One region of the Pseudomonas sp. 1L-E-NC-VB-C3 genome, then DNA from elsewhere that is predicted to be linked to it. Evidence: predicted binding sites of a transcription regulator. Region 1 holds the regulator's gene; each other region holds the start of a gene.
What was found. The regulator FliA, encoded in region 1, starts transcription of late flagellar genes. The targets are predictions, from matches to a motif close to CTAAAGTTTNNNNNNNNNNNGCCGNTAA.
Positions count from the first base shown of each region.

Region 2: the regulator FliA is predicted to act here: its motif matches at 1,930-1,957, upstream of AC0Z5Z_RS14490 (methyl-accepting chemotaxis protein).
Region 3: the regulator FliA is predicted to act here: its motif matches at 5,126-5,153, upstream of AC0Z5Z_RS24870 (flagellar protein MotY).
Region 4: the regulator FliA is predicted to act here: its motif matches at 1,739-1,766, upstream of AC0Z5Z_RS01950 (methyl-accepting chemotaxis protein).

Region 1 is NZ_JBXAWD010000007.1:173,553-180,954, reverse strand. It holds gene AC0Z5Z_RS13665 (protein-glutamate methylesterase/protein-glutamine glutaminase) at 1-108, opposite strand, end outside; gene AC0Z5Z_RS13660 (chemotaxis protein CheA) at 158-2,443, opposite strand; gene AC0Z5Z_RS13655 (protein phosphatase CheZ) at 2,497-3,285, opposite strand; gene AC0Z5Z_RS13650 (chemotaxis response regulator CheY) at 3,304-3,675, opposite strand; gene fliA (RNA polymerase sigma factor FliA) at 3,843-4,583, opposite strand; gene fleN (flagellar synthesis regulator FleN) at 4,580-5,410, opposite strand; gene flhF (flagellar biosynthesis GTPase FlhF) at 5,527-6,867, opposite strand; gene flhA (flagellar biosynthesis protein FlhA) at 6,879-7,402, opposite strand, start outside.
Region 2 is NZ_JBXAWD010000008.1:50,764-58,165, forward strand. It holds gene AC0Z5Z_RS14485 (NAD(P)/FAD-dependent oxidoreductase) at 1-77, shown strand, start outside; gene AC0Z5Z_RS14490 (methyl-accepting chemotaxis protein) at 234-1,859, opposite strand; tRNA gene AC0Z5Z_RS14495 (tRNA-Pro) at 2,020-2,096, opposite strand; tRNA gene AC0Z5Z_RS14500 (tRNA-Lys) at 2,194-2,269, opposite strand; tRNA gene AC0Z5Z_RS14505 (tRNA-Pro) at 2,275-2,351, opposite strand; tRNA gene AC0Z5Z_RS14510 (tRNA-Asn) at 2,361-2,436, opposite strand; gene clpB (ATP-dependent chaperone ClpB) at 2,734-5,298, opposite strand; gene pgeF (peptidoglycan editing factor PgeF) at 5,429-6,151, opposite strand; gene rluD (23S rRNA pseudouridine(1911/1915/1917) synthase RluD) at 6,148-7,110, opposite strand; gene AC0Z5Z_RS14530 (outer membrane protein assembly factor BamD) at 7,262-7,402, shown strand, end outside.
Region 3 is NZ_JBXAWD010000020.1:41,966-49,367, forward strand. It holds gene nth (endonuclease III) at 1-511, shown strand, start outside; gene AC0Z5Z_RS24850 (PA3496 family putative envelope integrity protein) at 619-798, shown strand; gene AC0Z5Z_RS24855 (response regulator transcription factor) at 887-1,513, opposite strand; gene AC0Z5Z_RS24860 (hypothetical protein) at 1,980-2,681, shown strand; gene AC0Z5Z_RS24865 (argininosuccinate synthase) at 2,798-4,015, opposite strand; gene AC0Z5Z_RS24870 (flagellar protein MotY) at 4,145-5,059, opposite strand; gene pyrC (dihydroorotase) at 5,220-6,266, shown strand; gene rnt (ribonuclease T) at 6,263-6,940, shown strand; gene AC0Z5Z_RS24885 (peroxiredoxin) at 7,015-7,402, opposite strand, start outside.
Region 4 is NZ_JBXAWD010000001.1:423,246-430,647, reverse strand. It holds gene AC0Z5Z_RS01960 (NorM family multidrug efflux MATE transporter) at 1-607, opposite strand, end outside; gene AC0Z5Z_RS01955 (LysR substrate-binding domain-containing protein) at 768-1,688, shown strand; gene AC0Z5Z_RS01950 (methyl-accepting chemotaxis protein) at 1,877-3,853, shown strand; gene AC0Z5Z_RS01945 (aldose 1-epimerase family protein) at 4,049-5,263, shown strand; gene AC0Z5Z_RS01940 (YifB family Mg chelatase-like AAA ATPase) at 5,260-6,753, opposite strand; gene AC0Z5Z_RS01935 (N-acetyltransferase) at 7,349-7,402, opposite strand, start outside.

The DNA.
Region 1 (7,402 bases):
GTTGGTGGCCGTGCCGACCACCTGGATGCTCGGATCCGCCGAAAGAATTTCCGAGACGCGGCGGCGGAAAAAACCCGAATCGTCCACCACCAGGACTTTGACTGCCATAAACACTCCATTAGGTGCAGCGGCGCGTCATCGCGCCGCCGCCCCGGATTCAAATACGCTTTGTGGCGTAACGCTTGAGCATGCTTGGAACATCGAGAATCAGCGCAATGCGGCCGTCACCGGTGATGGTGGCGCCGGACATGCCCGGAGTTCCCTGGAGCATTTTGCCCAATGGCTTGATGACCACTTCTTCCTGGCCGACCAGTTGATCGACGACGAAGCCGATGCGCTGAGTGCCCACCGAAAGAATCACCACATGGCCTTCGCGCTGCTCTTCGTGAGCGGCGGAGCTGACCAGCCAGCGCTTGAGGTAGAACAATGGCAGCGCCTTGTCGCGCACGATCACCACTTCCTGACCGTCGACGACGTTGGTGGTCGACAGGTCGAGGTGGAAGATTTCGTTGACGTTGACCAGCGGGAACGCGAACGCCTGATTGCCCAGCATGACCATCAGCGTCGGCATGATCGCCAGGGTCAGCGGCACCTTGATGACGATCTTCGAACCCTGGCCCTTGGTCGAGTAGATGTTGATCGAACCGTTGAGCTGGGAAATCTTGGTCTTCACCACGTCCATGCCGACACCACGGCCGGACACGTCGGAGATTTCGGTCTTGGTCGAGAAACCCGGAGCGAAAATCAGGTTGTAGCACTCGGTATCGCTCAGGCGATCGGCGGCGTCCTTGTCCATCACACCGCGTTTTACCGCGATCGAACGCAGGACGTTCGGGTCCATGCCTTTGCCGTCGTCGGAGATCGACAGCAGGATATGGTCGCCTTCCTGCTCGGCCGCCAGCACCACGCGACCGCCACGGGCCTTGCCCGATGCTTCGCGTTCTTCCGGCGACTCGATGCCGTGGTCGACGGCGTTGCGCACCAAGTGGACCAGCGGGTCGGCCAGAGCCTCGACAAGGTTTTTGTCGAGGTCGGTTTCTTCGCCCACCAGTTCCAGGTTGATCTCTTTCTTGAGCTGACGTGCGAGGTCGCGAACCAGACGCGGGAAGCGCCCGAAGACCTTCTTGATCGGCTGCATCCGCGTTTTCATCACGGCGGTCTGCAGGTCAGCGGTGACCACGTCGAGGTTCGACACAGCCTTGGACATGGCTTCGTCGCCGCTGTTGAGGCCCAGACGCACCAGACGGTTACGCACCAGCACCAGCTCGCCGACCATGTTCATGATCTCGTCGAGCCGCGCGGTGTCGACGCGCACGGTGGTTTCCGCTTCGCTGGCCGGTTTTTCTGCCGGTGCAGCGGCTGGCGCACGGGCCGGAGCCGGTGCAGCAGCGGCGGCCGGTTTCGGCGCCTCGGCTTTCGGCTCAGGCTTGGCGGCAGGCTTCGGCGCAGCAGCGGCAGCCGGAGCTTTCGCCGCTGGCGTGGCGACGCTCGACACGGAGCCGGCAGTCGCAGCGCTGGCGTCAAACTTGCCTTTGCCGTGCAATTCGTCGAGCAGCGATTCGAATTCGTGATCGCTGATCAGATCACTGCCGGCCGCAGCGGCTGCCGGTGCAGCAGGTGCTGACGGGGCCGAAGCGATGGCCGATTCCAGCGCGTCAACGGCGAAGTTGCCCTTGCCGTGCAACTGATCGAGCAAGGCTTCGAATTCGTCGTCGGTGATGTCCGAGCTGTCACCCGCAGCAGGCGCGGCCGGAGCAGCCGGCGCTGCTGGTGCCGCCGAAGCGACCGCATCGACAGCAAACTGGCCCTTGCCGTGCAGCTGATCGAGCAGCGATTCAAATTCGGCGTCGGTGATTTCATCGCTCGCCGCCGTGTCGGCAACCGGCGCGGGCGCCACAGCAGCGGCCGGAGCCTCAGCCTGGGCCTTGACGGCATTCAGCGAGTCCAGCAGTTGTTCGAATTCGTTATCGGTGATGTCGTCCGAGGAGTCGCTTTCAACGACCAGTTCTTCGATCATCTCGGCAACCGGCGAAGCCGGGGCTTCATCCGCCGATTGCGGTTCGGCCAGACGCGCCAGCGCGGCCAGCAGTTCCGGCGTGGCAGCGGTGATCGGTGCACGCTCACGGACTTCGCTGAACATGCTGTTCACCGCGTCCAGTGCTTCGAGCACCACGTCCATCAGTTCTGCATCAACGCGACGCTCACCCTTGCGCAGGATGTCGAAGACGTTTTCGGCGATGTGACAGCACTCCACCAGCTCATTGAGCTGAAGGAAGCCGGCGCCCCCTTTTACAGTGTGGAAACCGCGAAAAATTGCATTGAGCAGATCTGCATCATCCGGGCGGCTTTCCAGCTCGACCAGTTGTTCGGACAGTTGCTCAAGAATCTCGCCGGCCTCAACCAGGAAATCCTGAAGGATCTCTTCATCGGCGCCGAAGCTCATTAATGGGGTGCTCCTACAGGTCTAAAAACCCAAAAAACCCGAATTCCGAAACTCTAGAATCCAAGGCTGGATAACAAATCGTCCACATCGTCCTGACCGGACACAACGTCTTCTCGTTTATCGGCATGAATCTGCGGACCTTCACCCTGCGAGAGATGTTTTTGTGGATCTTTTTCAGCAAGCATTGCGGCGCGGTCATGTTCGATGCCCGCAAAGCGGTCGACCTGACTGGCCATGAGCACGAGTTTGAGCAGATTGCTTTCGACTTCGGTGACCAGTTGGGTCACACGCTTGATCACTTGACCTGTGAGGTCCTGGTAATCCTGAGCAAGCAGGATGTCGTTGAGGTTGCTCGACACCGCACGGTTGTCCGTGCTGCTGCGTGACAGAAAACCGTCGACCCGGCGCGCCAGTTCACGGAACTCTTCAGCCCCGACCTCGCGACGCATGAAGCGGCCCCAATCGGCGCTCAACGTCTGCGCTTCATCAGCCAGACTGTTGACCACCGGCGTGGCGCTTTCCACCAGATCCATGGTGCGGTTGGCCGCGGCTTCCGTCAGCTTGACCACATAGCCCAGGCGTTCGGTGGCGTCGGTGATTTGCGACACTTCCTCGGCCTGCGGCATGTGCGGATCGATCTGGAAATTGACGATCGCACTGTGCAGTTCACGTGTGAGCTTGCCCACTTCCTGATACAGGCCGCGGTCACGGGTCTGATTGAGCTCATGGATCAGTTGCACCGCGTCGCCGAACTTGCCTTTTTCAAGGCTCTCGACCAGTTCGACCGCGTGTTTTTTCAGGGTCGATTCGAAATCGCCCTGTGATGATTCGTTATGCTCCATAGCTCCCCCGCGCATTCATCAGCCGATGCGTTCGAAAATCTTCTCGATTTTGTCTTTCAACGCTTGAGCCGTGAAAGGTTTGACCACGTAACCGTTCACACCGGCCTGAGCGGCCTCGATGATCTGCTCGCGCTTGGCTTCAGCAGTCACCATCAACACCGGGAGGTGCTTGAGTTTTTCATCGGCGCGCACGTGACGCAGCAGGTCGATACCGGTCATGCCCGGCATGTTCCAGTCCGTTACCAGAAAGTCGATGCTGCCGCTGTTGAGCACCGGAATGGCAGTGGTGCCATCGTCGGCCTCGACGGTGTTGGTGAACCCAAGATCGCGCAGCAGGTTCTTGATGATCCGCCGCATCGTTGAGAAGTCATCAACGATGAGGATTTTCATGTCTTTGTTCAATTCGACCTCCAAGCAGTCTTAAACGCGCCCAGCACCTGGACGCGCCACTTCAATCAATCGGCGCAGCACTTAAAGTTTGTCTGGAGCACAACGGATCGAGACCGGCGCCGTTCATCACCGCACCAGCCTCGTTTCGCAGTGTCCCCACACTGCCTTCAGCGCGCTCGCCACTCCCCCAAACGCCCCCGCAGACGGGCCGCGCACTGGCTGTGTAACTGGCTGACCCGCGATTCACTGACGCCAAGGACTTCACCGATTTCCTTGAGGTTCAGCTCTTCGTCGTAGTACAGCGCCAACACCAGTCGCTCACGCTCCGGCAAATTGGCAATCGCGTCCGCCAGCGCCGCCTGAAAGCGTTCATCTTCCAGATCGCGTGACGGCTCCATATGAGCACTGGCGCCATCCTCGTGCAGCCCTTCGTGTTCGCCGTCCTGCAAGAGGTCGTCGAAACTGAACAGGCGACTGCCCAAGGTGTCATTCAGAATCCCGTAGTAATCGTCGAGACTCAATTGGAGTTCGGCCGCAACCTCGTGATCTTTAGCGTCACGGCCGGTTTTAGCTTCAATCGAGCGAATCGCGTCGCTGACCATCCTGGTATTACGGTGAACCGAGCGTGGTGCCCAATCCCCTTTGCGCACTTCATCGAGCATCGCGCCGCGGATTCGAATGCCCGCGTACGTTTCGAAACTGGCGCCTTTGCTGGCGTCGTATTTGGTCGAGACTTCCAGCAAACCGATCATCCCGGCCTGGATCAGGTCTTCGACCTGCACGCTGGCCGGCAGGCGCGCCAGCAAGTGATAGGCAATGCGCTTGACCAGTGGCGCGTAACGCTCGATCAATTCGTATTGCGCGTCACGCGCCGACTTTTTGTAAAGATTCATGCCACTGGCGGTCATATCACAGGCCCTGCGGTTTGCTGCACGAGACGCTCGACGAAAAATTCCAGATGCCCGCGCGGGTTGGCGGGCAGCGGCCAGGTATCGACCTTCTGGGCGATGGCTTTGAAGGCCAGTGCGCACTTGGAACGGGGAAAGGCTTCGTAGACGGCGCGCTGCTTCTGCACTGCCTTGCGCACGCTTTCGTCGTATGGCACGGCGCCGACGTATTGTAGGGCGACGTCGAGGAAGCGATCCGTGACCTTGGTCAACTTGGCGAACAGGTTGCGCCCTTCTTGCGGGCTCTGCGCCATGTTGGCCAGCACGCGGAAGCGGTTCATGCCGTAGTCGCGGTTGAGCAACTTGATCAGCGCGTAAGCGTCGGTGATCGAAGTCGGCTCGTCGCAGACCACCAGCAACACCTCTTGCGCGGCACGAACGAAACTGACTACCGAGTCACCAATACCCGCAGCGGTGTCGATCACCAGCACGTCGAGATTGTCGCCGATGTCGCTGAACGCCTGGATCAGGCCGGCGTGTTGCGCCGGGCTCAGGTGCACCATGCTCTGCGTGCCGGAGGCCGCCGGCACGATGCGAATCCCGCCCGGGCCTTGCAACAGCACGTCGCGCAGTTCGCAACGGCCTTCGATAACGTCGGCCAGTGTGCGCTTGGGTGTCAGCCCCAGCAGAACGTCGACGTTCGCCAGGCCCAGGTCGGCGTCCAGCAGCATGACCCGACGGCCAAGCTCTGCCAGCGCCAGCGACAAGTTCACTGACACGTTAGTCTTGCCGACGCCACCTTTGCCGCCGGTCACCGCGATCACCTGTACGGGATGCATGCTGCCCATGTTATTTCTTTACCTTGTCTTGCATAGACGGAGGCCACATTACTGGCTGCGCGTTCCTGATCGGAACAATGCGTGGCAGACCATCGATGTAGGTACAAAAACTGTTCATGATTACCTCAGCCAACCTGCTTGGTCGGGCTGTGATAGATATCAGCGAACATGTCAGCCATGGCTTCTTCGCTGGGTTCTTCCTGCATTTGCACGCTGACGGCGCGGCTGACCAATTGATGACGACGCGGCAGATGCAGATCATCCGGAATCCGTGGGCCATCGGTCAGGTACGCGACCGGCAATTCATGACTGATCGCCAGGCTCAACACTTCGCCGAGACTGGCCGTTTCATCCAGTTTAGTCAGGATGCAACCGGCCAGCCCGCAACGCTTGTAACTGTGATAAGCGGCGGTTAGAACCTGTTTCTGGCTGGTGGTTGCCAGGACCAGATAATTTTTTGAGCGAATGCCACGCCCGGCCAGGCTCTCAAGCTGCATGCGCAACGCCGGATCACTGGCTTGCAGCCCGGCAGTATCGATCAAAACCACGCGTTTGCGTAGCAGTGGATCCAATGCCTGCACCAGCGACTGGCCCGGATCGACGTGCGTCACCGGCACGTTGAGGATGCGTCCGAGGGTTTTCAGTTGTTCCTGCGCGCCGATGCGGAAGCTGTCCATGCTCACCAGTGCGACGTTCTGCGCGCCGTACTTGAGCACGTAACGCGCGGCGAGCTTGGCCAGCGTGGTGGTCTTGCCCATGCCGGCGGGGCCGACCATGGCAATCACACCGCCCTCTTCCAGCGGCTCGACTTCCGGTACGGCAATCATCCGCGCCAGGTGCGCGAGCAGCATGCGCCAGGCCTGACGCGGCTCTTCGATATCGGTGATCATCGCCAACAGGTCGCGCGACAGCGGGCCGGACAGGCCGATGCGCTGCAGACGGCGATACAGATTGGCCTGGGCCGGACGGCTGCCTTGCAGCTGATTCCAGGCCAGGGTGCCGAGCTGCACTTCCATCAACTCGCGCAAGCTGTTCAATTCAAAACGCATCGAATCCAGTGCACGCGGATCGACACCCGCCGAGGCCTGCGCAGGCGCTGCGGCCGGGCGCGTCGGTGCGGCGTAGGTCGGCTCGCTCAGTGGTTCGGCAGCAGTCAGCGGCAGGCCTGCGGTCAACGGCAGCCCGGCGAACAACTGCTGATTGGTGTTGCCGTCGGCTTCGCCACGCAGGCTCAGCTCGGCCTGGGCGGTGACGATGCGCGACTGGGTCTTGCGCAGCTCGTCTTCGAGTTCCATGTTCGGAACCCGTGGCGCCAGCGCCGACAATTTGTAATCCAGAGCCGCCGTCAACTCGACGCCGCCAGCAATGCGGCGGTTGCCGATGATGGCGGCATCAGCGCCCAGCTCATCGCGAACCAGCTTCATGGCCTGACGCATATCGGCGGCGAAAAAACGCTTAACTTGCATAAACCACTACCTCAGCCGTTGGGCCCTACTGTCGCAACGATGGTCACTTGCTTGTTGTCCGGTACTTCCTGGTAGGCCAGTACATGCAGCCCTGGCACTGCGAGGCGACCGAAGCGCGAGAGCATCGCGCGAATCGGGCCTGCTACCAGCAGGATCACCGGTTGGCCTTGCATTTCCTGCCGCTGGGCCGCTTCGATCAACGAACGTTGCAGCTTCTCGGCCATGCTCGGCTCCAGCAGAACGCCCTCTTCCGAGCCTTGTCCTGCCTTCTGCAGACTATTGAGCAATATCTGTTCCAACCTTGGTTCCAATGTGATTACAGGCAGCTCGGACTCAGTGCCTACAATGCTTTGGACGATGGCGCGCGATACGCCGACCCGCACAGCGGCGACCAGCGCGGCGGTATCTTGACTCTTCGCGGCGTTGTTCGCGATCGCCTCGGCGATGCTGCGGATGTCGCGCACCGGCACGTGCTCGGCGAGGAGCGCTTGCAGAACCTTGAGCAACTGCGACAGCGAAACCACGCCCGGCACCA
Region 2 (7,402 bases), on a different contig from region 1:
GGCCGTTCCGCACGGCGATGCTGATGCTGGGCAGCAAGATTGGTCGTGGCACCGAACCGCGTCTGAAACTGCACTAAAGCGCCAACCTGTGGGAGCGAGCCTGCTCGCGAAAGCGGTGGGTCTGTCAACACTGTCGTTGAATGATCCGGCCCCTTCGCGAGCAGGCTCGCTCCCACATTGTTTCGTGTTGTGCGCAAATCAGCAGGCGAAGGCCTGCAATTGATCTCTGTTCATCAGAGCTGAAAGCGTCGCACCATGCCCTGCAGCGCATTGGCCAGTTGCGAAAGCTCATGGCTCGACGCGCTGGTCTGATCAGCACCCGCAGCCGAACGTACCGACAGGTCGCGAATGTTCACCAGATTGCGATCCACTTCCCGCGCCACTTGCGCCTGCTCTTCGGCAGCGCTGGCGATCACCAGGTTGCGCTCGTGAATCTCGTGCACCGACGCCGTGATCGTCACCAACGCCTCACCCGCCCGCTCTGCCAGAACCAGCGTGCTCGCCGCACGAGATGCGCTGGCCTGCATTGACTCCAGTGCCTGGCTCGAACCGCTGCGCATGCCTTGCACCATCTGTTCGATTTCCTGCGTCGATTGCTGGGTGCGATACGCCAGCGCGCGCACCTCATCGGCTACCACCGCAAAACCTCGACCGCTTTCGCCCGCACGTGCTGCCTCGATGGCAGCGTTGAGCGCCAGCAGATTGGTCTGCTCAGCGATTGCGCGAATCACGTCCAGTACCTTGCCGATGTCCTGTGACTGATTGGCCAGCGACTGCACCAGCTCGCCGGTGTTTTGCACATCACTGGCCAGGGCATTGATCGCGCTGGCGGTTTCGCTGACGCGCTCCTGGCCCAACTGCGCTGATTGACTGGACTGGCGCGTGGCATCGGACGTCGACACCGCGTTGCGCGCGACCTCCTCCACCGCAGCGGTCATCTCGTTGACCGCAGTGGCGGCCTGTTCGATTTCATTGCTCTGCTCTTGCAGGCCCAGGGTGCTGTCGACGGTGACGGCACTCAGTTCGTCAGCGGCGGTGGCCAGTTGTGTGGCTGAGCCGCTGATACCTTGCAGCGTCTCGCGCAGGTTCTGTTGCATCGTCGCCAAGGCCTTGAGCAAGCGGCTGACTTCGTCGTTGCCATGGGTTTCGATCGGCCGCGTGAGATCGCCCTTGGCGACACTTTCAGCGGCCTCCACGGCGCTGCTCAGGGGACGCACGATACTGCGTGTGAGCAACATCGCCAGCGCCACCGTGGCCAGCGCTGCCAAGGCAATGAACAGAGTTACGATGGTGCGCGAGGTTTCATAATGCGCGGCGGACTTCTCGCTTTCGGCAGCAACCTGGCGGGCGAACAGATCGGCGAGATCGTTGAGTTGCTTGCCGGAGCCGTCGACCACGGTCTTCATGTCAACCAGCAACAATTTGGTCAGCTCGTCACGCTTGCCTTGCTCAGCGAGGGTGAATGACTGGGCAATGCCGGTGCGATAGGCGGCGAAGGTTTTCTTGAACTGGTCATACAGCTGCTGGCCTTCGGCAGTGTCAACCAGTTTGTCGTAGGCTGCGATTTTTTCGCTCAGCTCCTTGTCGCGGGTGTCCATCTGGCCACGGTAGGTGGCGATGTTGGCCGGATCCTGATCGAGCGCCATGCGCAGGGAGATAGTGCGGATGCGCAGCATCAGTTCGCGGATCTCGTCGCCGCCACGGATGCTCGGCAACCAGCGGTTCTCCACCGCCACCTCGCTGTCGCGAATGCTCGACATCTGCCCCAGCGCAAACACGCCGAGCAAGGCCACCAACACCGCGATCAGGGCAAATCCCAGGGCAGCCCGGGGAGCAATATTCAACTGACGAAGCAACATGACGAACGCCCTTATTCTTGTAATGGCCAGATCAGGGGCGAAGCGTTGGCAGTCCCCTCGTGTTAGCGGGCTATCGGCAGGTTGTATGACGACTTGAAGGGATTCGCCTTTCAGCAGGCAAAAAAAATCCCCGTATCTTTCGATACGAGGATTTTCAATATGGTCGGGGTAAGGGGATTCGAACTCCTGACATCCTGCTCCCAAAGCAGGCGCGCTACCGGACTGCGCTATACCCCGGTAAAAAAAAGGCGACCTTTCAAAGATCGCCTTCTTCGATCAGCGCTTTTGGCCTCTGATCTTAAGATTCGATCCCAGCGCAAACTGGTTTCAAAAATGGTGGGTCGTGTGGGATTCGAACCTACGACCAATTGGTTAAAAGCCAACTGCTCTACCAACTGAGCTAACGACCCAAATATGGTCGGGGTAAGGGGATTCGAACTCCTGACATCCTGCTCCCAAAGCAGGCGCGCTACCGGACTGCGCTATACCCCGGTTTGAAATTGGCTCCGTGACCAGGACTCGAACCTGGGACCCAATGATTAACAGTCATTTGCTCTACCGACTGAGCTATCACGGAACTACATATTTCAATTTACAACGGTGAAGCTTTGTTGCATCTCGCCACCCGTTCGCATCGCTGCGTTCGTGTGTCTGAGGCGCGCTATTCTACAACCTAGAACACCTCTGTCAACCCCCTAAATTGCTTTCAAGTTAATGATTTGCAACTTATTTCAGATTCCAACCCGGTGGGTTGAAACGCTGCCGGTGACTGACTGCGGGGCGCACTTTACAAGCCTTTTCCTTTGAGTTCAACAGCCTGGCGAAAAAAAGGCCTCGCAATGCGAGGCCTTCCCGGTTTCATTGCCGCTGAGGCTTAGCCGAAAACGATTTCGTCGTTCTCGACCTTGCCGGTGGCGGTGTCGCCCGGCATGAAATGACCCGACAGGATCAACTGCGCCAGCGGGTTTTCGATCCAGCGCTGGATCGCCCGTTTCAAAGGACGTGCGCCATACACCGGGTCGTAACCGACGGCGATCAGCTTGTCCATCGCTTCCGGGCTCAGCTCCAGCTTCAGCTCGCGCTCGGCCAGGCGGCTGCGCAGGCGGCCCAACTGGATCTCGGTAATGCCGGCGATCTGATCCCGCGCCAGCGGTTCGAAGATCACCACTTCGTCAACGCGGTTGATGAACTCAGGACGGAAGTGCGACGTCAGCGCGTCCATCACAGCAGCACGCTGCGCCTCACGATCACCGACCAGTTCCTGGATCTGCATCGACCCGAGGTTGGACGTCATCACGATCACCGTGTTGCGGAAGTCCACCGTACGCCCGTGACTGTCGGTCAGACGGCCATCCTCAAGCACTTGCAGGAGGATGTTGAACACATCCGGGTGCGCCTTCTCGACTTCGTCCATGAGGATCACCGAGTACGGCTTGCGACGCACCGCTTCGGTCAGGTAACCGCCCTCTTCATAGCCGACGTAGCCTGGTGGCGCACCAATCAGACGAGCCACGGAGTGTTTCTCCATGAACTCGGACATGTCGATCCGCACCATCGCCTCTTCGGTATCGAAAAGGAATTCGGCCAAAGCCTTGCACAGCTCGGTTTTACCGACACCGGTCGGGCCGAGGAACATGAACGAGCCGCTCGGCCGATTCGGGTCGGACAACCCGGCGCGGGAACGCCGCACGGCGTTGGCCACTGCAACGACCGCTTCTTCCTGACCGATCACCCGTTTGTGCAACAGGCTCTCCATCTTCATCAGCTTGTCGCGCTCGCCTTCGAGCATCTTCGACACCGGGATGCCTGTCCACTTCGACACGACTTCGGCAATCTCTTCTTCAGTCACCTTGCTGCGCAGCAACTGGTTTTCGCTCTTGCCGTGCTGGTCGACCATTTGCAGGCTGCGTTCCAGATCCGGGATCACCCCGTATTGCAACTCGGCCATGCGATTCAGGTCGCCTTTACGGCGCGCGGCTTCCAGTTCCTGGCGCGACTGTTCGATCTTCTGCTGAATCTGCGCAGAACCCTGCACCTCGGCTTTCTCCGAGTTCCAGATTTCCTCCAGATCGGAATACTCACGTTCGTGACGCTCGATTTCTTCCTGGAGTTTTTCCAGGCGTTTCTTCGCTGCGTCGTCGCTTTCTTTCTTCAGCGCCTGGGATTCCACTTTCAACTGAATCAGGCGCCGCTCCAGACGATCGAGTACTTCCGGTTTGGAGTCGATCTCCATGCGGATACGGCTGGCAGCCTCGTCGATCAGGTCGATGGCCTTGTCCGGCAGCTGTCGATCCGTGATGTAGCGATGGCTGAGCTTGGCCGCAGCGATGATCGCGCCGTCGGTGATCGCCACCTTGTGGTGTACCTCGTAACGTTCCTTGAGGCCACGCAGAATGGCGATGGTGTCTTCTTCGCTCGGCTCGTCCACCAGGACTTTCTGGAAACGCCGCTCGAGCGCCGCGTCCTTCTCTATATATTGGCGATACTCGTTGAGCGTGGTCGCGCCGACGCAGTGCAACTCGCCGCGAGCCAGCGCAGGCTTGAGCATGTTGCCGGCGTCCATCGAGCCTTCGCCCTTACCAGCGCCGACCATGGTGTGCAGTTCGTCGATGAACAGAATGATCTGCCCTTCCTGCTTCGACAGTTCGTTGAGCAACGATTTCAGGCGCTCTTCGAACTCACCGCGATACTTGGCGCCGGCAATCAGCGCGCCCATGTCCAGCGACAGCAGACGCTTGCCTTTAAGGCCGTCCGGCACTTCGCCATTGATGATGCGCTGCGCCAGCCCCTCGGCGATCGCGGTTTTACCCACGCCAGGTTCACCGATCAGCACCGGGTTGTTCTTGGTGCGGCGTTGCAGAACCTGAATGGTGCGACGGATTTCGTCGTCGCGGCCGATCACCGGATCAAGCTTGCCTTCTTCGGCGCGTTTGGTCAGGTCGACTGTGTACTTGTCCAGCGCTTGCCGCGACTCTTCGTGGTTGGCGTCATTTACCGCTTCGCCACCACGTAGGTTGTTGATCGCGTTTTCCAGGGCTTTCTTGCTCACGCCTTGGCCGAGCAGCAACTTGCCGAGCTTGCTGTTCTCGTCCATCGCGGCGAGCAGCACCAGTTCGCTGGAAATGAACTGGTCGCCCTTCTGCTGAGCCAGACGGTCAGCCTGATTGAGCAGGCGCGCCAGATCCTGCGACATGTTGACGTCGCCGGTCGGGTTCTGGATTTTCGGTAGTTGATCGAGCTCTTTGGTCAGCTCTTTACGCAAGCTGTTGACGTCGAAGCCTACTTGCATCAGCAACGGCTTGATCGAACCGCCCTGCTGTTCAAGCATGGCCTGCATCAAGTGCGCCGGCTCGATGGCCGGATGATCGTGGCCAACCGCCAACGACTGGGCGTCGGACAGGGCCAACTGTAATTTGCTGGTTAAACGGTCAATACGCATGGGTCACCTTCCTTTTGAGCAGGCCGGACCTAAGAAACCATCCTGAATAAAGAAACCTGCCAGATACCACTGTAGATGCGGTCGATTCTGGGAGATTCAAGCGTCGGAGAGTTGATGCAGATCAGAGAGTTTAGCGGGTGAGCCAAACAAGAGAGGCGAAACGACCGGTCCGCGACGCACGGCGATAGGAGAAGAAGCGCGGATCGGTCACGGTGCAGAAACCGCCACCATAAACAGCCGTGACACCCCGTTCAGCCAGACGCAGGCGCGCCAGCAGATAGATATCAGCCATGAACTTGCCGGCATTGTTGCTCGGTACGAACGCTTCTGCTGCTTCAGGCAGTTGATTGATGAAGACTTCCCGTACTTCCGGACCGACTTCAAAGGCTTTGGGGCCAATGGCCGGGCCGAGCCAGACCAGTACCTCGTCAGCAGGAACATCGAGGCTGTCGTGAGTTGCCTCAAGCACGCCCGCCGCCAGACCACGCCAACCGGCATGAGCGGCCGCGACACGCGTGCCGGCACGATCGCAGAACAATGCCGGCAAACAGTCTGCCGTCATCGACGCGCAGGCAATACCCGGCGTTGCCGTCCAACTGGCATCTGCAGTCGCAACGATGCCCGGATCAGCATGCGCAACGGTGATCCCGTGCACTTGCTGCAACCAGGCAGGCTGTATGGAGAAGTGTTCGGTCAGACGCCGACGGTTCTCGGCAACGTCCTGCGGACGATCATCGACATGATCGCCCAGATTCAGGCTGTCGAACGGCGCCTCGCTGACACCACCCTCGCGGGTGGTGACACAGGCCCTGACGCTGGCCGGCGCAGGCCAGTCCGGCGTCAGCCAGTTCATCCGACGAAGGCCTCGCGATCCTGCTTGAGCAGGGTCAGCAGCCAGACGAAATCTTCCGGCAGCGGCGATTCCCAGCTCATGCGCTCACCGCTCGTCGGGTGATCGAGTTCAAGGAAACGCGCGTGCAGCGCCTGACGCGGGAAGTGCTTGAGCGATTCCACCATGGTCGGGTTGGCCGCAGGCGGAATGCGGAAACGCCCGCCATACGCCGGATCGCCGACCAATGGGAAGTTGATGTGCGCCATGTGCACGCGGATCTGGTGGGTCCGACCGGTTTCCAGTTTCACCCGCACGTGGGTGTGCGAACGGAAACGCTCGAGCACGCGGTAATGGCTGACGGCAGGCTTGCCGCCTTCCATCACTGCCATGCGCTGGCGTTGCTGGCCGTGACGACCGATCGGCGCATTGATCTTGCCGCCGGCGGTGACCACGCCGATCACGATGCACTCGTAGATACGGCTGACGCTGCGGCTCTGCAATTGTGCGACCAGCTTGGTCTGCGCCTGAATGGTCTTGGCCACCACCATCAGACCGGTGGTGTCCTTGTCCAGACGATGCACGATACCGGCGCGCGGGACATTGATGATGTCCGGCACATGGTGCAACAAAGCGTTGAGCAGGGTGCCATCGGCGTGACCGGCGGCCGGGTGCACCACCAGGCCCGCAGGCTTGTTGATCACCAGGATGTCGTCGTCTTCATAGACGATGTCGAGCTCGATGTCCTGGGCGATCCACTCGCCCTGGGCTTCCTGCTCGGCAGTCAGCTCAAGGACGGCACCGCCATGCACAATGTCGCGCGGGCGGATCACCGCCCCGTCCACAGTCAGGCGACCTTCTTTGATCCAGGCGGAAAGGCGCGAGCGTGAGTGCTCAGCGAAGAGTTGGGCGGCGACTTGATCGAGGCGTTGGCCGCCCAATTCGGACGGCACCTCTGCGCGAAGTTCAATTTTATCGGACATGCTCGGACTGGGCGTCGGCACAGCCTTTGGTTTCGGCTGCGCGCTTGTGGTTAAATACGGCGTCTTTTGCCCCGAGGCTTTTCAACGGGGCGCTCATCATAACAGGACGGCCCCGCCCAAGACAGCGGCCGTCATAGGGACGCAAGCCGCCATGCAAGTGAAACACCTGCTGCTGATCGCCATCCTCGCATTGACCGCTGCTTGCTCATCGAAGGAAGTCGTAGACGAAAACCTCAGCGAAGCCGAGCTGTATCAGCAGGCTCAGACTGACCTGGACAACAACAGCTACACC
Region 3 (7,402 bases), on a different contig from region 1:
CGATGTCGGCGTCAACAAGGCGACTGCCAAACTCTTTCCCGTCGCCAATACACCCGCCGCGATTCATGCGCTGGGTGTCGAGGGGCTGTCCGAGTACATCAAGACCATTGGCCTCTACAACAGCAAGGCGAAAAACGTCATTGAAACCTGCCGTTTGCTGGTTGAGCGTCATGGCGGTGAAGTCCCGCAAACCCGGGAAGAACTGGAAGCCTTGCCGGGCGTCGGGCGCAAGACCGCCAACGTGGTGCTCAACACCGCTTTCCGCCAATTGACCATGGCGGTCGACACGCACATTTTTCGCGTCAGCAATCGCACCGGCATCGCGCCGGGGAAAAATGTGGTGGAAGTAGAAATGAAGTTGATGAAGTTTGTACCGAAAGAATTCCTGCTCGACTCTCATCACTGGCTGATTTTGCACGGTCGTTATGTTTGCCTGGCGCGTAAACCGCGCTGCGGCAGCTGCCGCATCGAAGATCTATGCGAATACAAACATAAAACTTCTGACGATTGAGCGGTCATCGGTTTTTCGCATCCATCGATTGAAAAAATCTTTTTTACCCGCCGCAGTAATGTCGATATAAGGAGCGCCAAAGGCAGTCTTAGCCGGGAGTTGACTTCATGAGTACCGACACAGAGCAACTGGATGTAGAAGAGGATCTTATTGCCACCGACGCCGATGAGGTCGAACCGGTGGTTGAAGTGGCCAAGACCAACCTTAGCAAGCGTCGCACAATCGACAACCTGCTTGAGGAGCGCCGACTGCAAAGGCAATTGGCTGACTACGATTATGATCTGTGATATCTGAAGGCCTCCCTAGACGGAGGCTTTTCATTTTCTGCGACAACCGAGCTTGATCGGCCCATGACGTTCTCAGCTGTCGAATCGTTCAAACCAGGCCGTTGCGCTGCGCCAGCTCGATCAGATCAACCAGAGAGCGCGCATTGAGTTTCAGCAACAGGCGAGTCTTGTAGGTACTCACAGTCTTGTTGCTTAAAAACATGCCATCGGCGATTTCCTTGTTGGTCTTGCCGCGCGCCAACTGCTGCAACACCATCATTTCCCGCCCGGACAGACGATCAACCATGTCCGCTTCACTCGCATTGCCCAGACTGGTGCGCACGGTGTGCAGCGCCTGATTGGGAAAATAACTGTAGCCGGACAGTACTGCCTTGATCGCACTGAGCAATTCGGTCAGATCCTGCTGTTTGCACACGTAACCCGCTGCGCCCGATTGCATGCAACGCATTGAAAAATGGCCGGGAGCCTGGGAAGTCAGCACCAGCACTTTCACCGGCATGGCAGTGGAGGTCAGGCGCGCAATAACTTCCAGTCCGTCGAGTTTGGGTATTCCAATATCCAGGATGACAAGATCGGGTATTTGTTCACGAGCAATTTGTAGTGCATCAACGCCATTATCCGTTTCTGCAATGACTTCGTAGCCATGCCGTTCCATCAGCATACGTACCGCAAGTCGAATGACGGGGTGGTCATCCACGATCAGCACTTTATTCATGGGCAAGTCCAGTTTTCGCTGTTCGAATTTTTAGAACACGCACGATATCCCAGTCACTTGCTTCAAGGCATGGCAACTTTTACACGCATTTGCATCCAGAGACATTCCCTACAGGCATTGAGGATAATTCCCACAAATTCGCTGCCCTTGCCCCATTGCAACCGCCTTCCGATCTTTCATACACCGGCGGAGTTTGATCTTCATGCAGTCGAGTCCTACGCCATGGTGGGTCGTTGGAAAACTTCAACAGGCGCAATTACGAACCTTCATACACGATGATTTACCTGTCAAATTGGCCTTGGGCAAGCACTGGGACATACGACGTAACGAACCGACACAACCACCTGTTCGACACAACATCGTTGATTCTATAAAACTTTAGTTAACAGCCGCGCACTTACACAAGCGCCTTTACTATCGCTGAAACAACCAACTTAAACTAGACAAACCATGTAGAAGCAGAACAATGCTAAAGATAAAAAACAAAATCACCAACCCCATGACAGTCATCGCCATATTTGCAATTCTTTCGGAAACCTCGGCGGCGGTATCGTTACCATTTCTCGATAACAAGGACCGGGAAATTTACGTCTGGTTTCTGATCAGTTTCCCCTTTTACTTGTTATTCCTGTTCTTTATCACTCTCAACTTCAATCATCGCTCGCTTTACTCGCCTTCAGACTTCGGCAAAGACAAAAGCTTTTTGAAAACCACTCAAAATAACCAGAGGGACGAATCCTTTCGCGAAGCAGGCGAGCGTTGTGCTTTTGAGCTGACCAGTTGCATCGTGTCGGGTAAAACCGGGCCAGGCCGAGTGCCGATTCCCTGCAGAGTTCACAACGCGCCGGACCCACCGCTCGGTCCACGCGACCCATCCCATCCGGTTATGCAGAATATCAAGCTGTCACCCTGGGTAAGTGAACTGAACATCATTGACGCAAGAGAAGTTGATGCAGCGAAGGAATTCGATGCCATCTTCGAAACGCTAAAAGGCGTCGATAAAAAGCACGCGCGGGTTCTCGTATTTCTTTGTAATCATGCGTCGGACGCGCTTGCCCACTCCGCATTGCAACAGATCAGGCAGGCCAAGAAAGGCTCAGGAGCCACACTGTGCATCGTATATAACCTGTGTTCGCAGACGGTGACATTACTGGGACGAACCAGCTGAACCGGGTCAAGACTGCGCGCAGATACACGAGGGAGCCTGATGAACCAGAAAAAAAAGATGAAAAAAAGGCGGCCCTCAACAGGCCGCCATTTTTATTGCGCGTCGGTCTGAGCCACTCAGAACAACTTGCGGCCCTTGTTGGCAGCAATGCGCATGCGCAGCGCGTTGAGCTTGATGAAGCCCGCCGCATCCGCCTGATTGTAAGCACCGCCATCTTCTTCGAAGGTGGCGATGTTGGCGTCGAACAGCGAATCGTCGGACTTGCGGCCGGTGACGATGACGTTGCCCTTGTACAGCTTCAGGCGCACTACGCCGTTCACGTTGACCTGCGAAGCGTCGATCATCTGTTGCAGCATCAGACGCTCAGGGCTCCACCAGTAGCCGGTGTAGATCAGGCTGGCGTACTTGGGCATCAGCTCGTCTTTGAGGTGAGCGACTTCGCGGTCCAGAGTGATCGATTCGATGGCGCGGTGAGCGCGCAGCATGATGGTGCCACCCGGGGTCTCGTAGCAGCCACGGGACTTCATGCCGACATAACGGTTTTCGACGATGTCGAGACGACCGATGCCGTGCTCGCCGCCGATCTTGTTCAGCGTCGCCAGTACGGTGGCCGGGGTCATTTCGACGCCGTCCAGCGCGACGATGTCGCCGTTGCGGTAAGTCAGTTCCAGGTATTGCGGGGTGTCGGGAGCCTTCTCCGGGGAGACGGTCCAGCGCCACATGTCTTCTTCGTGCTCGGTCCAGGTGTCTTCCAGCACGCCGCCTTCATAGGAGATGTGCAGCAGGTTGGCGTCCATCGAGTACGGGGATTTTTTCTTGCCGTGGCGTTCGATCGGGATCGCGTGCTTCTCGGCGTAGTCCATCAGCTTTTCGCGCGACAGCAGGTCCCACTCGCGCCAAGGGGCGATCACTTTCACGCCTGGCTTGAGCGCGTAGGCGCCCAGTTCGAAGCGCACCTGGTCGTTGCCCTTGCCGGTGGCGCCATGGGAAATGGCGTCGGCGCCGGTTTCGTTGGCGATTTCGATCAGGCGCTTGGCGATCAGCGGACGGGCGATGGAAGTACCCAGCAGGTACTCGCCTTCGTAAACGGTGTTGGCGCGGAACATCGGGAACACGAAATCACGCACGAACTCTTCGCGCAGATCGTCGATGTAGATTTCTTTGACGCCCATGGCCTGAGCCTTGGCGCGGGCCGGCTCGACCTCTTCGCCTTGACCGAGATCGGCGGTGAAAGTCACCACTTCACAGTTATAAGTATCCTGCAGCCACTTGAGGATCACCGAAGTGTCCAGGCCGCCGGAATACGCCAGAACGACCTTGTTTACGTCCGCCATGCCATCACTCCACGGGGTTCTACGGAAAGCCGGGGAGTCTACCGCTCAAACGCGATAATTTACAGAGGCGCGACAGCTTAAGACGACAAAGCGACAGAATCTGTCGAGAGCGCGACGATGACCGGCGAGTCAGGAAGTCGTTGCGGCGGTGGCTGGCGTACTCGCTTGCGGCGCTGGCGCAGGAGCTGTGGTCGGTGCCACACGCGACAGTTTCACGTTGACCCGGCGATTCTTCGCACGATTGGCCTTGCTGGTGTTCGGCACGATCGGATACTGCTCGCCGTGGAAACGCACGGTGATCTGCGATTCCTGAATGCCGTTGGCCTTGAAGAAATCGACTACCGCCAGCGCGCGGCGGCGCGACAATTCGCGGTTGGTCAGACGATTGCCGCTGTTGTCGGAATGGCCGTCGAGGTCAATGTGGTTCACCGTCGGGTCGGCCTTCATGTATTCGAGCATCACTTGCAGCTTGGCCTTGGCAGCCGGGTCCAGCTCAACGCCTTCGCCGGGAAAACCTATCTGCGACTGCTTGATCTGGTCGAAATTCTGCGGCAGCAATTTCGCCACGCAGCCTTGATAGTCGTTGAACGCCTTGCTGAATTTCACCGGCAGCAAACGCACTTCCGACACCCGGCCATCGCCAGACGCACGGCGAACTACCGGGCTACGGCCGTCCAGCAGACCGCTGATCAGCCCACCGGCCTGGGATTGCGAGCTGTTGAACAACACATTGCCACTGCCCAGCCGTACCGAGCCCAGATTGATATCGCCGCGCCCCGGCTGCCACGGTGCAGCGGCAGCGAGCAACGTCGCCGAGCCGCCACCAAGCATGGCGTTGTAGGCGTTCAGGCGAAAGATCGCCTGCTCACCGGCCTTGCGCACGAACTCGCCCGAGCCGAAATCAGTGATCGGTTGCGTCAGGCGGCATTCGAACTGGTCGCCGGCGACCGTCCACTCAATGTTCTCCAGACGGGTCTGGTAAGTCAGCGCCATCGCGGGAAGGCTGGCAAACACACTGAGCAGGGCTAAATAACGCTGGCGCACGGGAGGCTCCATTGGCTTGTGAAACACAAACACCGATTCACACAATGTTTACGGCATACCTTCGGGATATCGGACGCTTGTGGCAAAACTTGATAGCGGGTGCCTGCAAGAGTCTTTTCCGGTAGCATTCGCCTCAGTTTGACCCGCCTGGAATCCCCTCATGTCCGACCGCCTGACCCTGCTGCGTCCCGACGACTGGCACATTCATCTTCGCGATGGTGCCGTGTTGACCAATACCGTTGCCGATGTGGCCCGCACCTTCGGGCGCGCGATCATCATGCCGAACCTGGTACCGCCGGTGCGCAACGCCGCTGAAGCCGACGGCTATCGTCAGCGCATTCTCGCTGCCCGCCCGGCCGGCAGTCAGTTCGAGCCGTTGATGGTGCTGTACCTCACCGACCGCACCCAACCGGAAGAAATTCGTCAGGCCAAGGCCAGCGGTTTCGTCTACGCCGCCAAGCTTTACCCGGCCGGCGCGACCACCAATTCCGATTCCGGCGTGACCAGCATCGACAAGATCTTCCCGGCGCTCGAAGCCATGGCCGAAGTCGGCATGCCGCTGTTGATCCACGGTGAAGTCACCCGTGGCGACGTCGATGTGTTCGACCGCGAAAAAATCTTCATCGATGAGCACATGCGCCGCGTGGTCGAGCGCTTCCCGACGCTGAAAGTGGTGTTCGAGCACATCACCACCGGTGACGCCGTGCAATTCGTCAACGAGGCTTCGGCCAACGTCGGCGCGACCATCACCGCGCACCACCTGTTGTACAACCGTAACCACATGCTGGTGGGCGGGATTCGGCCACACTTCTATTGCTTGCCGATCCTCAAGCGCAACACCCATCAGGAAGCCTTGCTCGATGCCGCCACCAGCGGCAGCGCCAAGTTCTTCCTCGGCACCGACTCGGCGCCCCACGCCCTGCACGCCAAGGAAGCCGCCTGCGGTTGCGCCGGTTGCTACACCGCCTACGCCGCCATCGAGATGTATGCCGAAGCGTTTGAACAGCGTAATGCGCTGGACAAGCTCGAAGCCTTCGCCAGCCTCAACGGCCCGCGTTTCTACGGCCTGCCGGCAAACACCGATCGCATCACCCTGGTTCGCGAAGAATGGACCGCCCCAACCAGCCTGCCATTTGGCGAGCTGACCGTTATCCCGCTGCGCGCCGGTGAAAAACTGCGCTGGCGCCTGCTGGAGGAACACGCGTGAGTGAAGAGCATTTCGACGATGAGCTGGACGGTCAAGGTGGTGGCGGCGGTTCCCGTCACCCGATGGCAGCGCGTTTTCGCGGCTACCTGCCGGTTGTCGTCGACGTAGAAACCGGTGGCTTCAACGCAGCCACCGATGCCCTGCTGGAGATTGCCGCGACCACCATCGCCATGGATGAAAAGGGTTTCGTCTACCCGGATCACACCTACTTCTTCCGCGTCGAGCCATTCGAAGGTGCGAACGTTGAAGCGGCAGCGCTGGAATTCACCGGGATCAAGCTTGATCATCCGCTGCGCATGGCCGTCAGTGAAGAAACCGCGCTGACCGATATTTTCCGTGGCATCCGCAAGGCCCTCAAAGCCAACGGTTGCAAACGGGCGATTCTGGTCGGGCACAACAGCAGCTTCGATCTGGGCTTTCTCAACGCAGCAGTCGCGCGGCTGGACATGAAGCGCAACCCGTTCCACCCGTTCTCCAGTTTCGACACGGCGACTCTGGCGGGTCTGGCGTACGGTCAGACAGTGCTGGCGAAAGCCTGTCAGGCCGCCGGCATCGATTTCGACGGTCGTGAGGCGCACTCGGCGCGCTACGACACCGAAAAGACCGCTGAGCTGTTCTGCGGCATCGTCAATCGCTGGAAACAGATGGGCGGCTGGGAAGACTTCGACGACTGATCCTCGGCGAACAAATCCCGCGCATAAAAAAACCGGCCACATGGGCCGGTTTTTTTGTACCTCGACGTTGCGCCTTACAGGGCAGCAGCGTTTTCGGTCAGGTAAGCCGCAACGCCTTCTGGCGAAGCGTTCATGCCTTTGTCGCCTTTCTTCCAGTTGGCCGGGCAGACTTCGCCGTGCTCTTCGTGGAATTGCAGCGCGTCGACCAGACGGATCAGCTCTTCCATGTTACGGCCCAGCGGCAGGTCGTTGATGATCTGCGAGCGAACCACGCCTTTGTCGTCGATCAGGAACGCGCCACGGAAAGCCACGCCGCCTTCGGATTCAACGTCGTAAGCCTTGGCGATGTCGTGCTTCATGTCGGCAGCCATGGTGTATTTCACCTGGCCGATGCCGCCATTGTTCACTGGAGTGTTGCGCCAGGCGTTGTGGGTGAAGTGCGAGTCGATCGACACAGCGATC
Region 4 (7,402 bases), on a different contig from region 1:
AGTTGGCGACAATCGCCGTGACCAGACCGATGCCGGTCAGACCCAGCTGCGGCAGGCCGAACATGCCGGTAATCAGCGCGTAGTTGAGCAGGAAGTTGGCCACCGTGCCGGCGAGGCTGATGACCATCACTGGCGTCGCCCGGCCGATTGCACTGGTAAAGCCGCGCAGCGCCATGAAGCTCAGATAACCGGGCAGGGCGAAGGGCAGGGCGATGAGGAATTGCCCGGCGGCGTTGACGTTGGTTTCGGTCTGGCCGAACAGCAGCAACACCGGTTTGAGGTTCCACAACAGCAGCCCGGCGCCGAGGGCCATCAGCCAGGCCAGCCACAACCCGGCCTGGGTCAGGCGCGCGGCACCGATGATGTCGCCGGCACCCTGACGGATCGCCACCAGAGTGCCGACCGCTGCAATAACGCCGATGCAGAAAATCGACACGAACGAGTAGCTCGCCGCACCGAGGCCGCCCCCGGCCAGCGCCTCGGGGCTCAGGCGCGCCATCATCAGAGTATCGGTCAGCACCATCAGCATGTGCGCCAACTGCGAAGCAATCAGCGGCCCCGCCAGCCGCAGGATGGCCCAGAGTTCGGTACGCACAGGATGCCGCATGGTCATCACCACCCAAATTTCAGAGGGAACAGAAGAGCGTCGATTCTCGGCGCTTGGCAGGCGTTGCACAAAGGGATAAAAAGGATGGGTGGCATGATTAATACTCATCCTGAAACGTACCCGCCGGATTGGCTATATCCCCGCTACTGGAGCTTTTTGTATGTCCCGACGCCTTCCGCCGTTGTATGCCCTGCGCGCATTCGAAGCGGCAGCGCGACACAGCTCGTTCACCCGCGCGGCGGAAGAATTGTCGATCACCCAGAGCGCGGTCAGTCGGCACATGCGCACCCTTGAAGAACACTTCGCCTGCCGGCTGTTTCATCGCAGCGGGCGCAACCTGCAACTGACCGAATCGGCACGGCTGCTGCTACCCGGTATCCGCGAAGGCTTCGCCGCCCTCGAGCGCGCCTGCAATACCTTGCGCGCCGAGGACGACATCCTGCGCATGAAAGCGCCATCGACCCTGACCATGCGTTGGCTGCTGGCGCGGTTGAGTCGCTTCCGCCATTTGCAGCCGGGCAATGAGGTGCAACTGACCAGCGCGTGGATGGACATTGATTCGGTGGACTTCAACAACGAACCGTTCGATTGCGCGGTGTTGCTCAGTGACGGGCATTTCCCGCCGGACTGGGAAGCGAGCCTGCTGTTTCCCGAGGAATTGATTCCGGTCGGAGCGCCGAACCTGCTCAATGACCAACCTTGGGATGTAGCGCGTCTTGCGACCGCCGAACTGCTGCACCCGACCCCGGATCGCCGCGATTGGCGCAGTTGGCTGGAGCGCATGGGCCTGTCCGATCAGGTCTCGCTCAAGGGCGGACAAGTGTTCGATACGCTGGAGCTGGGCATGATCGCCGCGGCGCGCGGCTATGGCGTTTCGATGGGTGATCTGTTGATGGTTGCCGAAGATGTTGCGCAAGGGCGCTTGAGCCTGCCGTGGCCGACCGCCGTCGCCAGTGGCCTGAATTATTACCTGGTGTGGCCGAAACCGCGTCCGGGAGGTGAACGTTTGCGCCGCCTCAGCGATTTTCTCCAAGGCGAAGTCCGCGCCATGCAATTGCCGGCGGTAGAGCGCTTGAGCTGAAACGTTCGAGCCGGCACAATGCCACTACTGCGCCATACCCACGCAATCCGCTCAAGTATTCGGTTTTACCGCCGACTACGAGCATGTGGAACCGTCGTGCCGGTTCCGCGTTACACCCCACTATTAGAATATTTTCCGGGCAATTACCGCGATCAAGGAGGATTCGGTGGCTCGGCCAGGAGCTGTTCATGTCTCAACCTCGTGCTCGGATCGCCTCGCAGCTGGGTCTTGCCCTTGCTGTGATACTGGCGATAGTCATCAGCGGCAGTACGGTGTTCGCCTTGCGTTCGCTGGATTCCGCCAACCTCGCCACCCGTGAAGAGCATCTGGCCAGTGAGGCCCGGCTGCTGGCCGATCAACTGAGTACCTTCCACGGTACGCTGCGCGAAAGCACCCTGCGCCTGAGCGGTCTGTTCGAAAAACGCTTCGGCAGTGGCCTGAGTGTGCACCCTGATCAGCCAGTGACCGTGGCCGGCGTGCAGACCCCGGGTCTGCATCTGGGCAACGAAGTGCTGAACAACAACTTCAAGGAAGTTGACGAGTTCAAGCAGATGACCGCCGGTGTGGCCACGGTATTCGTGCGCAGCGGCGAAGACTTCATTCGCGTCAGCACCAACGTCAGCAAGCAGGACGGCACCCGTGCCATCGGCACCGTGCTCGATCATGCCAACCCGGCCTACGCGAAGTTGATGGCGGGGCAGAGTTATGTCGGTCGCTCGCTGCTGTTCGAGCGCTACTACATGTCGCAGTACACACCGGTGCGCGATGCGGGCGGCAAGATCATCGCCGTGTTGTACGTAGGTTTCGATTACACCGACGCGCAGAACGCGCAGTTCGCCAATCTCAAGCGCTTCCGCATTGGCAAGACCGGCTCGCTGGCCCTGCTCGACGAGCAGAACAAATGGCTGGTGCCGATTGCCGGCGTCGAAAACCTGGATCAAGCCGCCCCGACCATCAACAACCTGGTGAAAACCCCGGGCAAGGGTGAGTTCTGGAGCGACAAGGGCGAGGACTTCTACAGCATCGCCGTGCCGTTTGAAGGTGGTCCGTGGTCGGTGGTGGCGAGCATGCCGAAAGCCGAGATCCGCGCGGTGACCTGGAGCGTCGGTACGCAACTGGCGATCGGCAGCCTGCTGGCGATGTTGCTTGCGGTCGGTTCCGTGGTCTGGCTGCTGCGCAGCAAACTCGCGCCGTTGGGCGATCTGGTGCGTCAGGCTGAGGCCTTGGGTGCTGGTGATCTGAGCGTGCGTCTGAACGTATCGAGCCACGATGAAATCGGGCAGCTGTCCCGCGCGTTCAACCAGATGAGCCAGGCGCTGTCGACCATGGTCGAGCACATCCGCCGCGCTTCGGAAGAGGTCAATAGCCGTGCGCAGGCGCTGTCCGGTTTGTCCGGTGGTGCTTACGAAGGCATGGAGCAACAGTCGGGCGAAATCACCAGCATGGCCGGCGCCGTGGAAGAGTTCAGCGCGACGTCGTTGAACATCGCCGACAACATGGGCGCGACCCAGCGCCTGGCGCAGGAAAACGCTCAGCAAACCCAGATCGGCCGAAGCTCGATGGAAGAAGCGTCGTCGTCGCTGGAGCAGATCGCCGGTGCGCTGAACAGCACCGCCAGCGTGATCAACACGCTGGGGCAGCGTTCTCAGGAAATCGGCGGCATTGTCGGTGTGATCACCTCGATCGCCGAGCAGACCAACCTGTTGGCGCTCAACGCTGCCATCGAAGCCGCTCGTGCCGGTGAACAAGGTCGCGGTTTTGCCGTGGTCGCGGACGAAGTGCGCAGCCTCGCCTCGCGTACCCGTCAGGCGACCGACGAAATCTCCAGCATGATCCACAGCATCCAACAGGAAACCGGCAACGCCATCAGCACCATGGAACAGGGCAATGTGCTGATGCAGGAAGGCCTGTCGCGCAACGCCAATGTCGCCTCGGCGCTGGCGCGGATCGACGAGCAGAGCCGTTCGGCAGGCCAGCAGTTCGCCGCGATCACCACCGCCACTCAGGAACAGAGCAGCACTGCGACTCTGTTGAGCAGCAATTTGCAGAGCATCGCACTGGCCAACAGTGAGCAGCGTGAGGTTGTGTCGAACCTGGCTGTCACCGCGAAAGAGCTGGAGAAGCTGGCGGCGGATCTGCGTTCCGAGGTTGATCGCTTCCGTTGATGCGTCTTTGAAACAGCTACCGCGAGCAGGCTCGCTCCCACAGTTTTCGGTGTGATTCACAAAGGTTGTGAAATCCGGAAACCCCAGTGGGAGCGAGCCTGCTTGCGAATGCTTTTCTCCCACCGCTTCTTTGCACTTGCTGAAACGTTTCCGCAGCGCTATAAAAATGGCACAACTCCAATAAAGGCTGCTGCCATGACCCCGCTCAAACTCCTCGTCGCCCTCGGCGTATTCTCTGCCGCTTCTCACGCAATGGCCTGGGACTATGTCCTGCTCGACGCCAATACTCCGGCAAAAAACTGGACGATCACCAGCGAGCAACTCGGTGTAAAAACCGCCAAACCGTTTTCCGTGACCCTGCGTACTCTGCATGGCGGTCGTCAGGAGGGCGTCAGCATCGTCGACATCGATAACGGCACGATGAAACTCTCGGTGGTGCCGACCCGTGGCATGAACGTGTTGCAGGCCTCGGTGGGCGACGTGCGCATGGGCTGGGATTCGCCGGTCAAGGACGTGGTCAACCCGGCGTTCATCGAGCTCAACGGTCGCGGTGGTCTGGGCTGGCTGGAAGGCTTCAATGAGCTGGTCACCCGTTGCGGTTACGAGTGGGTTGGCCATCCCGGCATGGATAACGGCGAATTGCTGACCTTGCACGGTCGCGCCGCCAACATCCCGGCCAGCACCGTCACTCTGCACATCGACGAGAAGCCGCCGTATGCCATCACGCTGCGTGGCGAGCTGAAAGAGCAGGCATTCAAGAAAGTCGATTTCTCGGTAGCGACCGAACTGGTCACCGAACCGGGCAGCGCAAGCTTCGCCCTTAACGACACTCTGACCAACAACGGCGACTATGCGAAGGAATATCAGGCGCTGTATCACAGCAATTTCAGCACACCGTTTCTTGAGCAAGGGGCAAAATTCGCTGCGCCGGTGAAGCAGGTGTCGCCGTTCAACGACAAGGCCAAGGGTGATCTGCCCGACTGGCAGACCTATCGCGCGCCGACCAAGGATTACGACGAAACCGTCTACAACGTCGTGCCTTACGCCGACGCCAAGGGCGACACCTTGACCGTGTTGCACAACAAGGCCGGTAGTCTCGGCGTATCCGTAGGCTTCAACACCGAGCAGTTGCCGGTGTTCTCGCTGTGGAAAAACACCGACACCCAGGGGCAGGGCTACGTCACCGGCCTGGAACCGGGAACCAGTTTTTCCTACAACCGTCGCTATCAGCGGCCGTTGAATCTGGTGCCGACCATCGCCCCAAAAGAACACAAGCAGTTCCAGATCAGCTACAGCCTGCTGGCCGATAAAGCTGCGGTGGATAACGCCCTGAAGCGTGTGACCGATATTCAGGCCGGGCGCGACACCGAAGTGCGCCAGACGCCGCTGGTTGATCTGACCGAGCATTAAGGTGTCGCCGGCCGGTATTGCAGTGCCTCGGCCAAGTGTTCGCGCTTGATTGCATCGACTTGCTCGAGGTCTGCCAGAGTGCGGGCGACCTTGAGCAGGCGATGGGCCGAGCGCAGCGAAAGCGTCAGCCGTTCACAGGCTGATTCCAGCCATGTCTCATCGGCTGTGGATAACTTGCAGTGCCGCTTCAATCCCGGCAGATCGAGAAACGCATTGGCACAGCCCTGACGCTTCTGCTGTCGTTCGCGAGCCTCGGCCACCAAAGCCGCAGCGCTGGCGCTGTTTTCGCCGGGCTTGGCTGCCGGATTCAACGCGGTTGCCTCCCGCGCCACGGTCAGGTGCAGATCGATACGATCCAGCAGCGGCCCTGACAGCTTGTTGCGATAGCGTTGGACCATATCCGGTGTGCACGAGCATTTGCCGCTGGGTTCGCCGAGATATCCACAGGGGCACGGATTCATCGCGGCAACCAATTGAAATCGCGCGGGGAAACGTACGCGATCCTTGGCCCGCGCGATGACGATATGTCCCGACTCCAAAGGCTCGCGTAAAACTTCCAACACCTTGCGATCAAACTCCGGCAACTCATCGAGAAACAGCACGCCGTGGTGGGCGAGGGTGATCTCGCCGGGTTGCGGTTTCGAGCTGCCACCGACCAATGCCGGCCCTGAAGCCGAATGGTGTGGTTGGCGGAAGGGGCGTTGCGGCCAGTGAGTCAGAGGCACCCCGCTGGCGACCGATTGAATCGCTGCCACTTCCAGCGCCTCGCATTCGGAAAGCGGCGGCAGCAAACCCGGCAGACGACTGGCCAGTAATGTCTTGCCGGTTCCCGGTGGCCCGCTGAACAACAAATTGTGAGCTCCCGCTGCGGCAATCAGCAGTGCGCGCTTTGCGGCTGTTTGCCCCTGCACTTCGTTGAGGTCGGGATAGGGCTTGGCAGCGTGCATCAAACCATCGGAAACGTAAGGCTCCACCGGCGTGTGCCCATTGAAATGCGCCACCGCTTCCAGCAAATGATCGACGGCAAACACCTTGAGGCCCGAGGCCAGGCATGCCTCTTCCGCATTGGCCCGAGGCACCACCAACGCCCGTCCGGCCTTGCGCGCCGCCAGTGCCGCCGGCAGCACGCCACGCACCGGCCGCACGGCACCCGACAGCGCCAACTCACCCAGACATTCCACCTCGTCCAGGGTCAGGCAGGGCACCTGCACACTCGCCGACAGAATCCCCAAGGCAATCGCCAGATCAAACCGCCCGCCATCCTTGGGCAGGTCCGCCGGCGCCAGATTCAAGGTGATCCGCCGCGCCGGAAATTGCAGTCCGGAATTGATGATCGCGCTGCGTACGCGATCCTTGCTCTCCTTCACCGCCGCTTCAGGCAGGCCGACCATGGTCAGCGACGGCAGACCGTTGGCCAGATGGACTTCGACGGTAACAGCGGGGGCTTCCACGCCAACCTGGGCGCGACTGTGGACGATGGAGAGGGACATGGTCGTTCCTTGAGTTGAATCGGGGGCCGCTTCCTGCGGGTTTTTGAAGGATAGTTGAGCCGGGTTTCAGTGCTGAAATAGAGGTTTACAAGACGTATCAAGACCCGATGGGCTGTCAGTGCTTGCCTGAATTGGAGCGTTGACTCTCGCTCGGCATTGACGGATCCTCCCGCTCGAGGACTGCAACTGCGCATTCGTTGGGACTGGGCACCAGTAAAAGCTCCCCCGCATTTTTGGCAGCAGAGAAAGCTGGTTTCTCTGAAGTAGTGACGACGGGCCAGCTCGTCGGATTCTGAACCCATGGTTGCAAAGCCAGGAGCTAAAGAATCGCTGCGACTACTCCTCCAAACACAAAAAAGGCGTCCTATGGACGCCTTTTTATTTTTGACTCAGGATCTTCTACCGGCCAGCGGGCCGCTTGGCTCAAGCTCTGGCCCACACGTAACAGCAACTTCAATAAATCGCCGTTGGTTGGCTGACATATCCCCAGCCAACCGGAGTGCTTCGAGATGTAGTTCAACAATCTGAAGAAGCTTTGCCTTTCGCTTTTTTGGGCTCATACGCACCTCGTACGATTGGGTTGTTGATTTCGATGTTATTGACCGTTCACAGAAATGACAAGCCGGTTGGTATGGTCGAATTCGAACCC